4 regions of the Paraburkholderia sp. FT54 genome follow, and region 3 is predicted to be linked to each of the others. Evidence: riboswitches for the same ligand, from Rfam matches in the RefSeq annotation. Region 3 holds a riboswitch; each other region holds the start of a gene.
What was found. Region 3 has a riboswitch for manganese ahead of RI103_RS09840 (TMEM165/GDT1 family protein). Riboswitches for the same ligand answer to the same signal wherever they lie in the genome.

Region 1: it holds a riboswitch for manganese, as region 3 does, so the genes downstream of both, RI103_RS00370 (sodium:calcium antiporter) here and RI103_RS09840 (TMEM165/GDT1 family protein) in region 3, are expected to answer to the same signal.
Region 2: it holds a riboswitch for manganese, as region 3 does, so the genes downstream of both, mntP (manganese efflux pump MntP) here and RI103_RS09840 (TMEM165/GDT1 family protein) in region 3, are expected to answer to the same signal.
Region 4: it holds a riboswitch for manganese, as region 3 does, so the genes downstream of both, RI103_RS20075 (TMEM165/GDT1 family protein) here and RI103_RS09840 (TMEM165/GDT1 family protein) in region 3, are expected to answer to the same signal.

What each region holds. Positions count from the first base shown of each region.
Region 1 covers NZ_CP134195.1:88,048-91,253, reverse strand. Annotated here, with positions in the region: gene RI103_RS00375 (HAD family hydrolase) at 1-382, shown strand, start outside; gene RI103_RS00370 (sodium:calcium antiporter) at 463-1,473, opposite strand; yybP-ykoY riboswitch at 1,556-1,724, opposite strand; gene RI103_RS00365 (outer membrane beta-barrel protein) at 1,825-2,346, opposite strand; tRNA gene RI103_RS00360 (tRNA-Arg) at 2,742-2,817, opposite strand; gene RI103_RS00355 (c-type cytochrome) at 3,092-3,206, shown strand, end outside.
Region 2 covers NZ_CP134196.1:2,643,292-2,646,497, reverse strand. Annotated here, with positions in the region: gene RI103_RS31520 (hypothetical protein) at 65-436, shown strand; gene RI103_RS31515 (pyrimidine/purine nucleoside phosphorylase) at 565-885, opposite strand; gene mntP (manganese efflux pump MntP) at 1,034-1,603, opposite strand; yybP-ykoY riboswitch at 1,614-1,779, opposite strand; gene RI103_RS31505 (potassium transporter Kup) at 2,170-3,206, shown strand, end outside.
Region 3 covers NZ_CP134195.1:2,093,352-2,096,557, forward strand. Annotated here, with positions in the region: gene RI103_RS09825 (GFA family protein) at 1-279, shown strand, start outside; gene RI103_RS09830 (hypothetical protein) at 420-647, opposite strand; gene RI103_RS09835 (hypothetical protein) at 1,010-1,201, opposite strand; gene RI103_RS09840 (TMEM165/GDT1 family protein) at 1,464-2,054, opposite strand; yybP-ykoY riboswitch at 2,083-2,246, opposite strand; gene ilvD (dihydroxy-acid dehydratase) at 2,846-3,206, shown strand, end outside.
Region 4 covers NZ_CP134196.1:164,432-167,637, forward strand. Annotated here, with positions in the region: gene RI103_RS20070 (glycine zipper 2TM domain-containing protein) at 29-721, opposite strand; gene RI103_RS20075 (TMEM165/GDT1 family protein) at 951-1,541, opposite strand; yybP-ykoY riboswitch at 1,557-1,737, opposite strand; partial or broken gene RI103_RS20080 (DUF1289 domain-containing protein) at 1,805-2,024, opposite strand; gene dmeF (CDF family Co(II)/Ni(II) efflux transporter DmeF) at 2,028-3,206, opposite strand, start outside.

The DNA of each region.
Region 1 (3,206 bases), 2.0 Mb from region 3:
GACTAACGGCGCGGTCTCGCTGGTGCGCCTCGCGCAGGTCGACACGCTGGTCGACGGCTCGGCCAAACCGCTGGCCATCGATCGCGTGATCGGCCGACGTCCGGTGATGGCGTTCGGTAACGCGGACGGCGACGCGCCGATGCTCGAATGGACCTCGGCAGGCGACGGCCCGCGCCTCGCCGCGCTCGTGCATCACACGGATGCGGAGCGCGAATACGCGTATGACCGCGCGGCGAAGAGCGGCAAGCTCGACAAGGGTTTGGACGAGGCCGGCGCGAAGGGCTGGCTCGTCATCGATATGAAAGATGACTGGAAGACCGTGTTCAAGCCGGACAGTGCGACGACGGCAGTGTCGGCGTCGACCACGCCTGCAAAGAACTGAGCGTGAAACGCAGAAGGCCGCTGGTGAGCGGCCTTCTGCGAATGTTCGCCTGGTTCGCGGTGACTGGCTGAGCAGCGCGCCTAGCGAGTCAGCGTAATCGCCAGATACGCGGCGTACAGCACGCCGCAAACCAGCAGCGCCCAGACCGGCACGCCGCGCTCGCGCACGTTGATGCGCAGCCAGGCCGCGGCAGCGAGCGTGATCACAATGCCGGTCACCACTTCGATGCGCGGCACCCACGGCGTCAGCAGAATACCGATCGCGGGCAGCAAGGTGCCCTGGAACACCATTGCACCGGTGATGTTGCCGAATGCCAGCGTGTCCTTGCCGCGGCGAATCCACAGAATGCTGTTGACCTTCTCCGGCAACTCGGTGGCGATCGGAATGATCAGCAGCGAGAGCAGCAGCGGCGACACGCCGAGCACCTGCGACACGCCGCGCACACCATGGATGAAGCCTTCCGCGCCCCATACCAGCAACGCGACGGCGAGCGCCAGTTGCACCGCGATGGTCGCGAGGTTGGTCGGCACACCGAGGCGCGAGATCAGCATCTTGCCCGGCGCTTCGGTGCCGTGACCGGCATCGACTAACTGATTGGATGCGCGGAAGGTCATCACCACATAGGTGACGTAGACGCCGACCAATGCCACGCTGAAAAGCGCCCGCACGATCATCTGGTCGTGCGGCACGTACATCGCGGCGGCGGCCAGCACGAACGCGCACAGGAAATAGTTGAGGTCGCGCGCGAAGCCCGTGCGTTCCGGCGCAACCCAGCCGCGCGCGCCGCGCGAGCCGAGAACTGCGAGCGTCATGAGGAAGGTGGAGAGGGTGGAAAGCATCAGCGGCGCGCCGAGAATCGCGCCGACGCCGATCTCCTGATTGACCGCGCTATCGCTCGTGCCGCCCGCGATCGCGAGCAGCGGCACGAGGGTCTCGGGCAACGCGGTGCCGACGGCGGCGAACAGTGAACCCGTCACGCCTTCGGAGATCTTGAGGCGTTCGCCTAGATGCTCGAGCGCATTGGTGAAGAGTTCGGCCGCCACCAGAATGATGACCAGCATGATGGCAAGTTCGAACAGGAGACCGGTCATGCGCGGAGCTCCGCAAACACGCAGAGGCGCGGCGGATGGACTGGGAGGGGGCAACGATTTTTCACAGGGCAACTCCGCGGTCGGACGCAGATGACAACCAATGACGCACGCCCCCGTCCGACCGGAACGAAGCAGTGCGTCAATGGTCTCGCCAAACCGACCCGGTCGAACGCGCCATGACCCGCAGGTCAAGTATGTTGACGCGCTCTCCTTCAAAGGATGAAGGAAGGCTACTCCCCAGTGACCGGGCGATTCTAACGGCAAGGGACGCTTTCAACAACCTTGTTGCGGCGAAGGCGTTTGAAATATGGCGCTTAAAGCGCTAACCACTCGGCCGCGAATCGAACGGGTTTAGTTGAAGTGATATTGCACGCCGATTGTGAAACTGTTATTTGTTCTTTTGGTGCCGTCGTGATTGCTGGTGTCGGTTGTCCATTCGCCCACTGCGCTTACGTGTTTGGCGAACTTATATTCGACGCCTAGACCCCAGTGGAAACGTACATCCGGCCAGTCTGTCGTCAATCCAGCACGTACATATGGCATGAACTGATTGAACGGCATGCCGAATTTCGCATCGATCCCGCCGTCTTTATATGTTGCCGAGCCGTGATGCAAATCAGCGAAAGCCTCGGCGCCCAGCACGAAGCGGTTGACATCGAAGTTGTATCCAGCTGTGAAACCGGGGAAAACCGTGGTGTGCGACGATTTGTTGACGACGCCCGAAGCATCGGAATTATTCACGCCCACCTTGAAACCCACATAGGGACCCGCAAACTCGCTCACGCCCGTTTCAGGAGCCACTGATTGCGCGTGGACGAAATTGGATAGCATCGTGATCGATGCGGTTAGAACCAGCCGGGTTATTTTGTGCATGACCTGCGAAATAAAACAATCGGCGCGCGAATACTTTCGCAACACCTTTATTGATCAGGGAAGTGGATGTCGAAATACCGCTCCGGAATATCCACCCGTTATGCAATTTGCAGACCAATGCATGCTAATTATGCGGATAGGATGCGGCAATGCGAAATTTCCGCTGACAGACGCTCACACTTCCGATTTCTTAATCGAAGCGCAGATACGGCGAACGTTTTTAGGACGATTCCGCCGATGTGCACGAGATCGTGGGCGGTCGCCGGTGAGCTATGCGCGGGAGTATCGGATGTTGGGGGCGTCCGTCGGAACACGACGAGACCGTAAAAAGACAAAAGGGCTCAGCGCATTCTTCTGTCTGTCTGTGTAAGCCCTGGAGCGAGATCGACTCTTTATGGTGCGCCCGGCTGGGATCGAACCAGCAACCCCTGCCTTCGGAGGGCAGTACTCTATCCATTGAGCTACGGGCGCTTCAACACGAAAGCGCGGCAACCAGAGCGGATGCGACGCCAAAGCGAGACCGGAAGGATACCCGGTTTCGGCCACACCGTCCACCGGACGGCCGCAATGGCGGTATCCGGCGCCTTTCGGCCGACTCTCACGATGCGGGTAAACGCCTGCTGAACACCGCGCCGCGCCCCTCGCCGCCGTCGAAATGTTGCGTCTATAATCGTCCTGGCTGATTAAAGAACAAGAAGTTGCCGTCACGCTGTACCGCTCACATACCCACGGAGACGAGACAAGCATGAGCGAAGCACCACACGGAGCCCCGATCAAAACCCCCGGACAGCTCGTCGCCGCGATCATTGCCAGTTTTGCGGTACCCATCGTCATCATCGTTTTGCTAGTGATCTACGTCG
Region 2 (3,206 bases), on a different replicon from region 3:
CGATATCATCGCTCCGCTTGATGCCACTGCTTTACAGCCAGGCGTCATTCTTGGGAGAAAAATCATGTTTGATATTGGAAAAGAGTATTCTCGGGAAGACATTCATCGGGTGACAGGAGGATGCAAACAGGCATTCTTGCCCGTGAAGGGCGGAAAGGTCGTTGCCGCGCGATTGCGTCAGGATCTCAACCCGTATGCCCCGGATGTGATCGTGTGCGATGGCAGCGCCGCCGCACGTGCGGCCGGCCGAACGCTCGCGCGACAGACCGACCCGCTGCCTGTTTTTGTACGCACGGCAACTGACCGATTCCGTTACATGGGCGAGTACGTCACCGAGGCATCGTTTACTGCTCCGGTCGACTATGCGAAGTACGTGGAGAACACTGGCTTCACGCTTGGTCAGATTTCGCGTGTGATCAAGATGAAACGCCGTTGATCTCGACGGACTCTTCAATTCATCATCGTCCCTTCACCGGTTGGGTTGTTGCTCGCGCCCAACCGGCAATCATCAATGACGTGTCCTGAATGCGCGTGCCGTACCCATGTCGTGCGACGCGATACGTTTTACAGATAGCTGCAGACGTAGTCGAGCGTTTCGATCACGTCGATATCGAAGCGGCTTTTGCCGGGCACCGAGAACGACTCGCCCGCGCTATATGTCTTCCACTCGTCACTGCCTGCGAGGCGGATGCGGCATTGTCCGGCCTGCACCTCCATGAGTTCCGGCGCGTCGGTGCCAAAGTTGAGCGCGCCGGGCAGGATCACACCAAGCGTTTTGCGCGTGCCGTCGGCGAAGAGAACGGTGTGAGAGACACACTTGCCGTCGAAGTAGACGTTGGCTCGTTTAACAATGGAAACCTGATCGAATTGCGTTGCGGCCGTCATGGCAATCTTCCTTTTGGTTGTCGTGAATGGATGCATTTGCGTGGACTTCAGGTCGCGCGCAAACCCGCCATGATACAGGCGGCCGACGGCGTCAGCCGTCGATTGGCCCGAACGAGGTGAAGCTCAGCGGGCGCCCGCCAACCACCGTCTAGCCGATGATCTTCAGATGTTCAGCCAGGATGGTGCTGCCAATGCCGACCAGCACCACGCCACCCGCCAGTTCCGCACGCCTGCCAGCCACATGGCCGATCACACGGCCGAGCATCACGCCGATCGTGACCATCGCCATGGTGGCGAGGCCGATCGCGGCAGCAGTGGAATAGATGTTGACGTCGACGAAGGCAAGGCCCGCGCCGACTGCCATGGCGTCGATACTCGTGGCAAAGCCGGTTAGCGCCAGCAACCAGAACGAATGAGTCGACTGCTTGGTCTCTTCGATTTCCCTGGTGCTAAAGCTATTGAGAACCATGCGGGCGCCGAGGACCAACAACAGCGCGAACGCGATCCAGTGATCCCATGCGGAGACGTATTGGGCTGCAGCTTTGCCGAGGAACCATCCGACCAGGGGTGTCAGGGCTTCGATGGCGCCGAAGATGAGCCCCGTCCTGACAGCCTCACGCCAGTGAGGACGATTGAGCGTGGCGCCTTTGCCGATTGCAGCCGCAAAGGCGTCGGTGGACATGGCGAAAGCAAGGAACAGCGTTGCGACAGGATTCATGAGAAGTGGGCTCGAGGTCGGGCGGAAAACCACGACACACCGCCGCGCCCGACCGGTCGCGTGGTGTGTCGATGGTCTTGCCAACCAAAGGGCTACCTGCACCACGGTCTGCGCGACCGAGAATGTTGACGCAGGCGCTTCTGGGTAGAAGCCGGCTACTCCCCAAAGACAGGTGCGAGCATACCATGTCGAAAGGTTTATGTAATGCGGGCCGGGCCTCGCATGTCTGCGCAGGAAATAAATCTGCCGCCACTTCACGTATCGGTAGCGTGGCAAACGGCCGATGGTATATGTTGAATTAGTGGCACACCGTCCTTCAGAAAAGAGACAGGTCGCGTTCGCGGACGACAGGTACGCAAAACATCAGAACATACGAATGCGTGTTCGGCATCAGAGCAATGGGACGCGCGTTCCTCGTACGAAAGTTGCTTCCGCGATGCTGACTGTTGCGTGGGACGCAGGCGACTCCTCAAAAAACGAGGCCTGATAAAAGCATGAATCGGTTCCGCACGTGCACTGGCCTATGCCCTATGTTGCACCGCGAGAACGCGAAACTGGAGTGAGACATGAGCCAGTCAGTATCCGCCGCGCCCGATGTGGGCCATTCCGGCGGGCGCGGGCATCACCGGCCGGCGACGCCTGCACTCGCGCTTGTCGCATTGGGTGTGGTGTATGGCGACATCGGCACCAGCCCGCTGTACACGCTGCAGACGGTATTCGATCCGGTCAACGGACTATCGCTCAACGCGATGAATGTGGTCGGCATCGTGTCGCTGATCGTCTGGTCTCTGATCGTCGTCGTCTCGCTCAAATACGTCACGTTGATTCTGCGCGCGAACAATCACGGCGAGGGCGGGATTATGGCGCTGCTGGCGTTGGCTGCATCGTCCGTTGTTGCGCGCCCGCGATTGCGCCATACGTTGCTGGGCGTCGGCATCATGGGTGCGGCGCTCTTTTACGGCGACAGCGTGATCACGCCGGCGATCTCGGTGCTGAGCGCGGTCGAAGGGCTCGAAGTCGCCGCGCCGTTTCTCAAGACCTGCGTGATTCCCGTGACGCTGGTTGCGTTGGTCACGCTGTTCCTGATGCAGAAGCGCGGCACGGCCGGTATAGGCATTGTGTTCGGACCGGTGATGGTGCTCTGGTTCATCGTGCTTGCCGTCGTGGGCGTCATCAACATGATGCGAGCGCCCGCGATTCTCGTTGCGCTTAATCCGCTCACGGGGCTGGCGTTCTGCCTGCATCATCGGTGGTTGGCGTTCGTTGCGCTGGGTGCGGTCGTTTTGTCGTTGACCGGCGCCGAAGCGTTGTATGCCGATATGGGACATTTCGGCGCGAGGCCGATCCGGCTGACGTGGTTCGGCCTCGTGTTTCCCGCGCTCGCGCTGAACTATCTGGGGCAAGGCGCGTTGCTGCTTGCCGATCCCGGCGCGCTGCAAAATCCGTTCTACAGACTGTTTCCGCAATGGGCGCTGTATCCGATGATCGTGCTGTCGACGGTCGCGACCGTGATCGCGTCGCAGGCCGTTATCTCGGGTACGTATTCGATGACGAAGCAGGCGATGCAACTCGGCTTTCTGCCGCGCATGAACGTCGTCTATAC
Region 3 (3,206 bases):
GGTTATGCCATGTTCGAGCGCAGCGCTGTGGCGTTTTCCGGTGCGACGCAGGCGTGGCAGAGTTCGCCCGGGGCGCGAAGGCATTTCTGCCCGACATGCGGATCGGTCGCGTTCATGGAATATCTCGACAGCGACGAATTGGACCTTCCGCTGGGTGGCTTCGACCGGGTCGGCCTGTATGAGCCGAGCTACGAGCTTTGGTGTTGTCACAAGGAGCCATGGCTGCCCGCCGGTGTGCGCGCGGAATATAACGAAGACAGACCCACGGCGGACGAGTAACGAACGTAGCGGTGGCGGAATGCCGGAACAAATATCGCGCGAGGCGTTGCGCCGCTGGCAGCGTTGACTGCGTGGCAAGAGGTTATTCGATCACGGCAAGCCCATGCAACGGCTGCCGATCAATCACTGTGTACGTTGCTTTAAAGGCGGGCGATCCCGCCGTCTATCTGATCAAACATGAACCGCAGGCGCGTCGCTCTCCCGGCAACAACGGGAAGCGATGTCTGCGCCGTTTCAAGTGCTGTCATACGCTGGCGCCAATAGACGAGTCCGAGCACACTATTGGCGACGAGTTGCGGGAATATGTGTTCGAGATGAGTCAGATCTTTTTCAAGCTGATGTTGCGTATTGGCCTGGTCACCATTCATGATTTTCTCCTGCCGATAAAGAACGGGCTCATCAACGGGATGTCGGCATCCGTCCCATAGCGTCGGGAACGGGGCGCATTCGTGGTTCGGGCACGGGTCCTCTTTGCGTGTCCGATATTTCTCGCACACGAACTCCCGCTAACACCGACGTCCGGACTAGTTGCGTTGCGGCGACCTCAGCAACGAAAGGCGGCGAGAGACGATTCGGACAGAACGATACAGAAACGCCTTCGTAGAGCGAGCGGCCAGCGCCGCCATTCTCTCTCCGGTCTTATGATCAAGCGTGCAGATCTGGAACGGCCGCGTGTCGGAAGGCCAAAGGCTGCATGGTTATCGAGTGGATGAGAGTCTGAACCTCGGCGTCAACTCTCTGCCAACGCCGCTGAATAACGCCATTTGCTTGCTTTCGAATCAATGCGGGCGTCGTTGACGCGTCGTATTTCCTCCCGTGCACGATCCGCCTGTTCGAGCGAGAGTGCCTGGGCCTGACGCGACAGAGCATACTCGCTCACATTGCCGGCCGTACGTGGTGCAGTTTTGATTTGTGATCGCATGATGATTCCAGAACGAGGGGCACTGAGCGCGACCCATCTACCGACTGTATACCCATCGCCCGGTGCAAGCACGCTTTCCTTTACAAAGGTCAAAAGCTGAACGGCCAGGGCCCATTTTTCTCGAGTGCGAAACGGCGACACGGTTGTCGGCTATGCGCAGCCTGGGTGCCATACGCTGCGGAAGTGGATGAGGTCGACCCTGCGATGTTTGAGTGCGTCCCGGAGCGAGCGCGGACGCCACGCGCCTTGAACGTACTTCGAACTAGAACAGCGGATGCTCGTGCGGATACAGCGCCGTCCTGAGAGCGAGGCCGCCGAGGACAACGAAGATGACAGCGGCCAGAATGTGGACCGCCTTGGTTGGCAGGCGGTCGGCGAACTTGTGTCCCAGGTAGATGACGGGCACGTTTGCCAACATCATGCCAAGCGTGGTGCCGGCGACCACCCCGAAAAACTCGTGAAATCGCGCGGCCAGGGCGATCGTCACAACCTGCGTCTTGTCACCCATCTCCGCGAGGAAAAACGTCAGCGCCGTGGTGCCGAACACCCCCATCGGATGCGTGGTCGAAACCGCCTCGGCCCCGTCGAGCTTGTCGGGGATCAGAATCCAGACGGCCATGACGGCAAACGATGCGACGACGGCCCAGTTCAGGACCGTGGGACTCAGTACGCTGGCAAGCCACGCGCCCAACGCGCCGGACGCAGCATGATTGACGAGCGTCGCGGCGAACACGCCGAGAATGATCGGAATGGGCTTGCGATACCTGGCGGCCAGCACCAGGGACAGCAGCTGGGTCTTGTCGCCTATTTCGGCTAGGCCGACCACACTGGTCGAAACGAGGAACGATTGCATGGTTTGTAGGCCGGGCCGCGCGATAAGTACACGATGACGCGCATTCCGGCGACCCGGTCAGGTCGGAATGCGAGTCATCGGTCTTGCCAGGCATCGTGCTGTGCACGCCATGGCGGTCTGTCGACCCCCAAGTATGTTGACGGGCACCCTCGATCATTGCGGTCGAGGCGGCTACTCCCCAATGAGTTGCGCGATTCTACAGTGTCCTGACAGAGTGACGCAAATCGTCAGCTTTCCGACAGGCGGCGCGATGAGCAGGATCTGCGCGGAGCCACGAACGCGGAATCCAGGAGAGGAGGCCGGCAAGGGCACACATTGGCGCGACGACGATCGAGGCGACCGTTCTACACAACGTTCTTATACGCGACTGTAGTGGACGCCGCCATTCCGCAGGGAACAAGAACTCGAAAGTCGCGCGCATTCCTCAACAGGATTGACGATGTTCGTGGCAACGCGTCCGCGCCGACATTTCCATTTCGGGTTGACACCGATGAGCGTCATTGGTGCAGCTTCCCCGCAGTCTCAATCGCGGCGGACATCGTTTCAAGGAAATCTTCACGCCGCTTGTCCGCCTCGAACGACGGCCAACTAATATCTTTTGCGACCTAATTCCACCGAAAAAATATATTGGACGTCTTAAGTGTCCTCTCGCACTATTCGTACCTTCCCAGCCGCACGCGCGCGCCATTGCGAGCCACTGGCGGCACTCGGTGCGCCGTCACCATCCGTAACGGTGCTTGCCGGCCTGGGCACAATTCCAGTCTTGACGACCCCAATACCTGAGGACACAGATGCCTGACTATCGATCGCGAACTTCGACCCATGGCCGCAACATGGCCGGCGCCCGCGCCTTGTGGCGCGCCACCGGAATGAAGGACGGTGATTTCGGCAAGCCCATTATTGCGGTGGTGAACTCGTTCACGCAGTTCGTGCCGGGCCATGTGCATCTGCGCGACCTGGGCGCGCTGGTGGCGAGAGAGATCGAAGCGGCCGGCGGTGTCGCCAAGGAATTCAACACCATCGCCGTGGATGACGGCATCGCCATGGGTCACGGCGGCATGCTGTATTCGCTGCCCTCGCGCGAACTGATTGCCGACTCGGTGGAATACATGGTCAACGCGCACTGCGCCGACGCCATGGTCTGCATCTCCA
Region 4 (3,206 bases), on a different replicon from region 3:
GCTGTGATGCTGCCGGTACCGACCATGCCTACGACGCGGTCAGGGAGTCGCCCGAGACACGGACACGTTCACCGACCTGAACATGAGGCTGTGTCGTGTAGGTGAAATTCCGGTAGCTGCCGTCCTGCATTCTGACCTGCACCTGGTAGGTCGTAGACTTGCGCACCGCATGCTCGATGCCATTGCCCGCAAACCCGCCACCGACCGCGCCAGCAATCGTTGCCAGAACGCGACCGCGTCCTCCACCGACCTGATTTCCCAACAGCCCGCCAGCGACAGCGCCGCCTACGGCTCCGAGCCCCGTCGTCGGCTCGGGGTCCTGGACAGCGTTGACGGCGACAACCTCCCCGGCATTCGGGTCAACTGCTACTGGCCTTGGAGCGGGTTGAGCCTGACTTTGATAGGTATCGTTGTTCGCATACCTCGGAGCCTGCTCAACCGGAGCGCTACGGTGATGATGGACGCGCGGCTGGGCTGGCGCCTCCTGCGTCGCACGTTGTTCAACGTACTGTTGCGGCGACGTGACCGGCGCGCTGGCGAGCGGGGCGACCGCCGCAGCAGCTTGCGTCGGAGGCGCCGTAACAGCTCGTGAAGTGGGCAGCATTCCGGTCATCGCCGCGATACCGGTCGCGCTGGCGAGGATAACGGCCACGGCCGCACTCGCGACCAGGGGATGGATGCGACCGCGCGGCGGCATGTTCGAGGCAACGTTCGTGTTCATTGCGAGCTCCACAGGGATGTGCCTTCAATAACGTCACAGCAGCGAGGATGGTGCACCCGCAAGCACAATGCTTTGTAAGCATTTGTACCGTCCTGGCCTCGCAATCCGGCGCGCCTGAAAGCTCAGACGCCCCCAGAGCGTGACAGTGACGATGGAAGTGCCGCGCGTCAGTTGGTTAGGCTCGAAGCTCAGGCGACGCCGGAATATGTGCCTCCACGCAGCCGTCCGGTTAAAACACTGGATGCGCAGCCGGATAAAGCGCCGTTCTCAGAGCCAATCCGCCGAGCACGACAAAGATAATCGCCGCAAGAATGTGAACAGCTCTTGTCGGCAGACGGTCGGCAAACTTGTGCCTAAGGTAGATGACCGGTACGTTCGCCAGCATCATGCCCAGCGTTGTTCCCGCGACTACGCCGAAGAACTCGTGAAAGCGCGCGGCCAATGCGATGGTGACGATTTGAGTCTTGTCACCCATTTCGGCGAGAAAGAATGTGAGCGCCGTCGTACCGAAGACGCCCATCGAGTTTTTCGTCAATACCGCATCGGCGTCGTCCAGCTTGTCCGGAATGAGAATCCACACTGCCATCACCGCGAATGACGCGACGACTGCCCAGTTCAGGATGCCTGGGCTTAAAACACTCGCAAGCCAGGGCCAAAGCGCACCGGATGCGGCATGGTTGATGAGTGTCGCGACAAGCACACCAAGGATGATGGGAATGGGCTTGCGATATCGTGCAGCCAGCACCAGAGACAGAAGTTGGGTTTTGTCGCCGATTTCGGCGAGGCCGACCACACTGGTTGAAACAAGGAAGGATTGCATGGGTTGTGAGAGCCGAGTCGCGCCGTAAGAACGCGATGACGCGCATTCCGGCGACGCGGCCAGGTCGGAATGCGTGTCATCGGTCTTGCCAGGCATTTAGCTACGCACGCCATAGCGGGTCTTTCGACTCGCCAAGTATGTTGACGTGCGCCCTCGAACATCGCGTTCGAGGCGGCTACTCCCCAATGAGCGGGTGCGCTTCTATCGCGCTAGGTGTTACAGAAACAAGTCGCCAGAATGAAGCGGCGGCGCTCCCCATCGATTCAGGTGTCCTGCGTTCGCGGCTGTTCGGACGATAACACTGGAGAATCGCGCTGCAACTTGGCCTCGCGCCGCGCCCGGTCGTTAATCACCTGGTGGCGCCGGTAGTCAGTCATCTTCTTCCACGCCCGAATTTCATCGAGTGTGCGAAAAAGACCCGACGCACAATTTGGTCTTCCCATCGAAGGCACAGACATCGATGCACGGCGACTTGACCGCCATGGGTCAGGCTGCCGCGTATGAAGGTCGCACTTCAACGGTGACATGCGACAGCCCCTTGAAGCGCCTGAGCACTGCGTGATAGAAGCGGGAGTCGCGCTGCGACTCACTCGTCGCCACTGACACCACGGCACTCATATGACCAGGACCCACCCGCCACACGTGCAGGTCGACAACCTTGTCGCCACGGTCCTCGATAGCGTTCCGGACGTTCTCGGCCATGCGCCGGTCGGGATTCATATCGAGCAGGATTGCACCGGTGTCCCGCATCAAGCCGTACGACCAGTTTGCAATCACCAGCGCACCGATGACCCCTGCGAGCGGGTCCATCCAGAGCCAGCCAAATGCACGTGCCAGCAGGAGACCGATGATAGCCAGCACGGAGACAGCCGCATCAGCCATCACATGGATGTAGGCCGACCGGATATTGTGGTCCCGGGTCGCCGCTTCATGCGCGTCGTCGTGGTGGTCATGTTCTTCGAATTCGACTTCGTGCTCGCCGTCCGGCATCCGCACGATGGCCTTGAAAGCGTGCGGCTCAGGAATGTCTTCCTTCGATTCCAGATAGGTGCCACGGTCAGCCAGCTCGAATACCTGTTGTGTCCCATCGGGGCGCAGCGTCGTAACGGACACCGCTGAAGCGTCGAGTCGCGAACCCTCAGTCGCCGGCGTAATCCGGAAAACGGGGGGAACCCCATCCTCGAAGATGGAAACGGCAAACACACCGGACGGCGCGAAAATCTTCTGCACCTCGTCTTCATGAGCATGGTCGTCGTGACCATGCCCATGCCCATGCCCGTGTCCGTGGCTATGACCATGGCCATGACCATGGCTATGGCCGTGGTCACCGCCGCTCAGCAGCCACACGCTTACCAGGTTGACCAGCAGGCCGACCACGGCGATAGGAATCGCTTCGCCGAAGTGAATCGGTACCGGCGACATAAAGCGCGAGACTGCCTCGTAGCCAATCAACACCGCAATCATTGCAAGCACGATGGCACTCGAAAACCCTGCGAGGTCGCCGAGCTTGCCGGTACCGAACACGAAGCGGGAGTCCGTGGCATGTTTGCGCGCGTAGGTGTACGCGAGGGCCGCAATCAGCATGGCCCCAGCGTGCGTCGACATGTGCAGGCCGTCGGCGACAAGCGCCAGCGACCCGAACATACTGCCGCCGACGATTTCAAT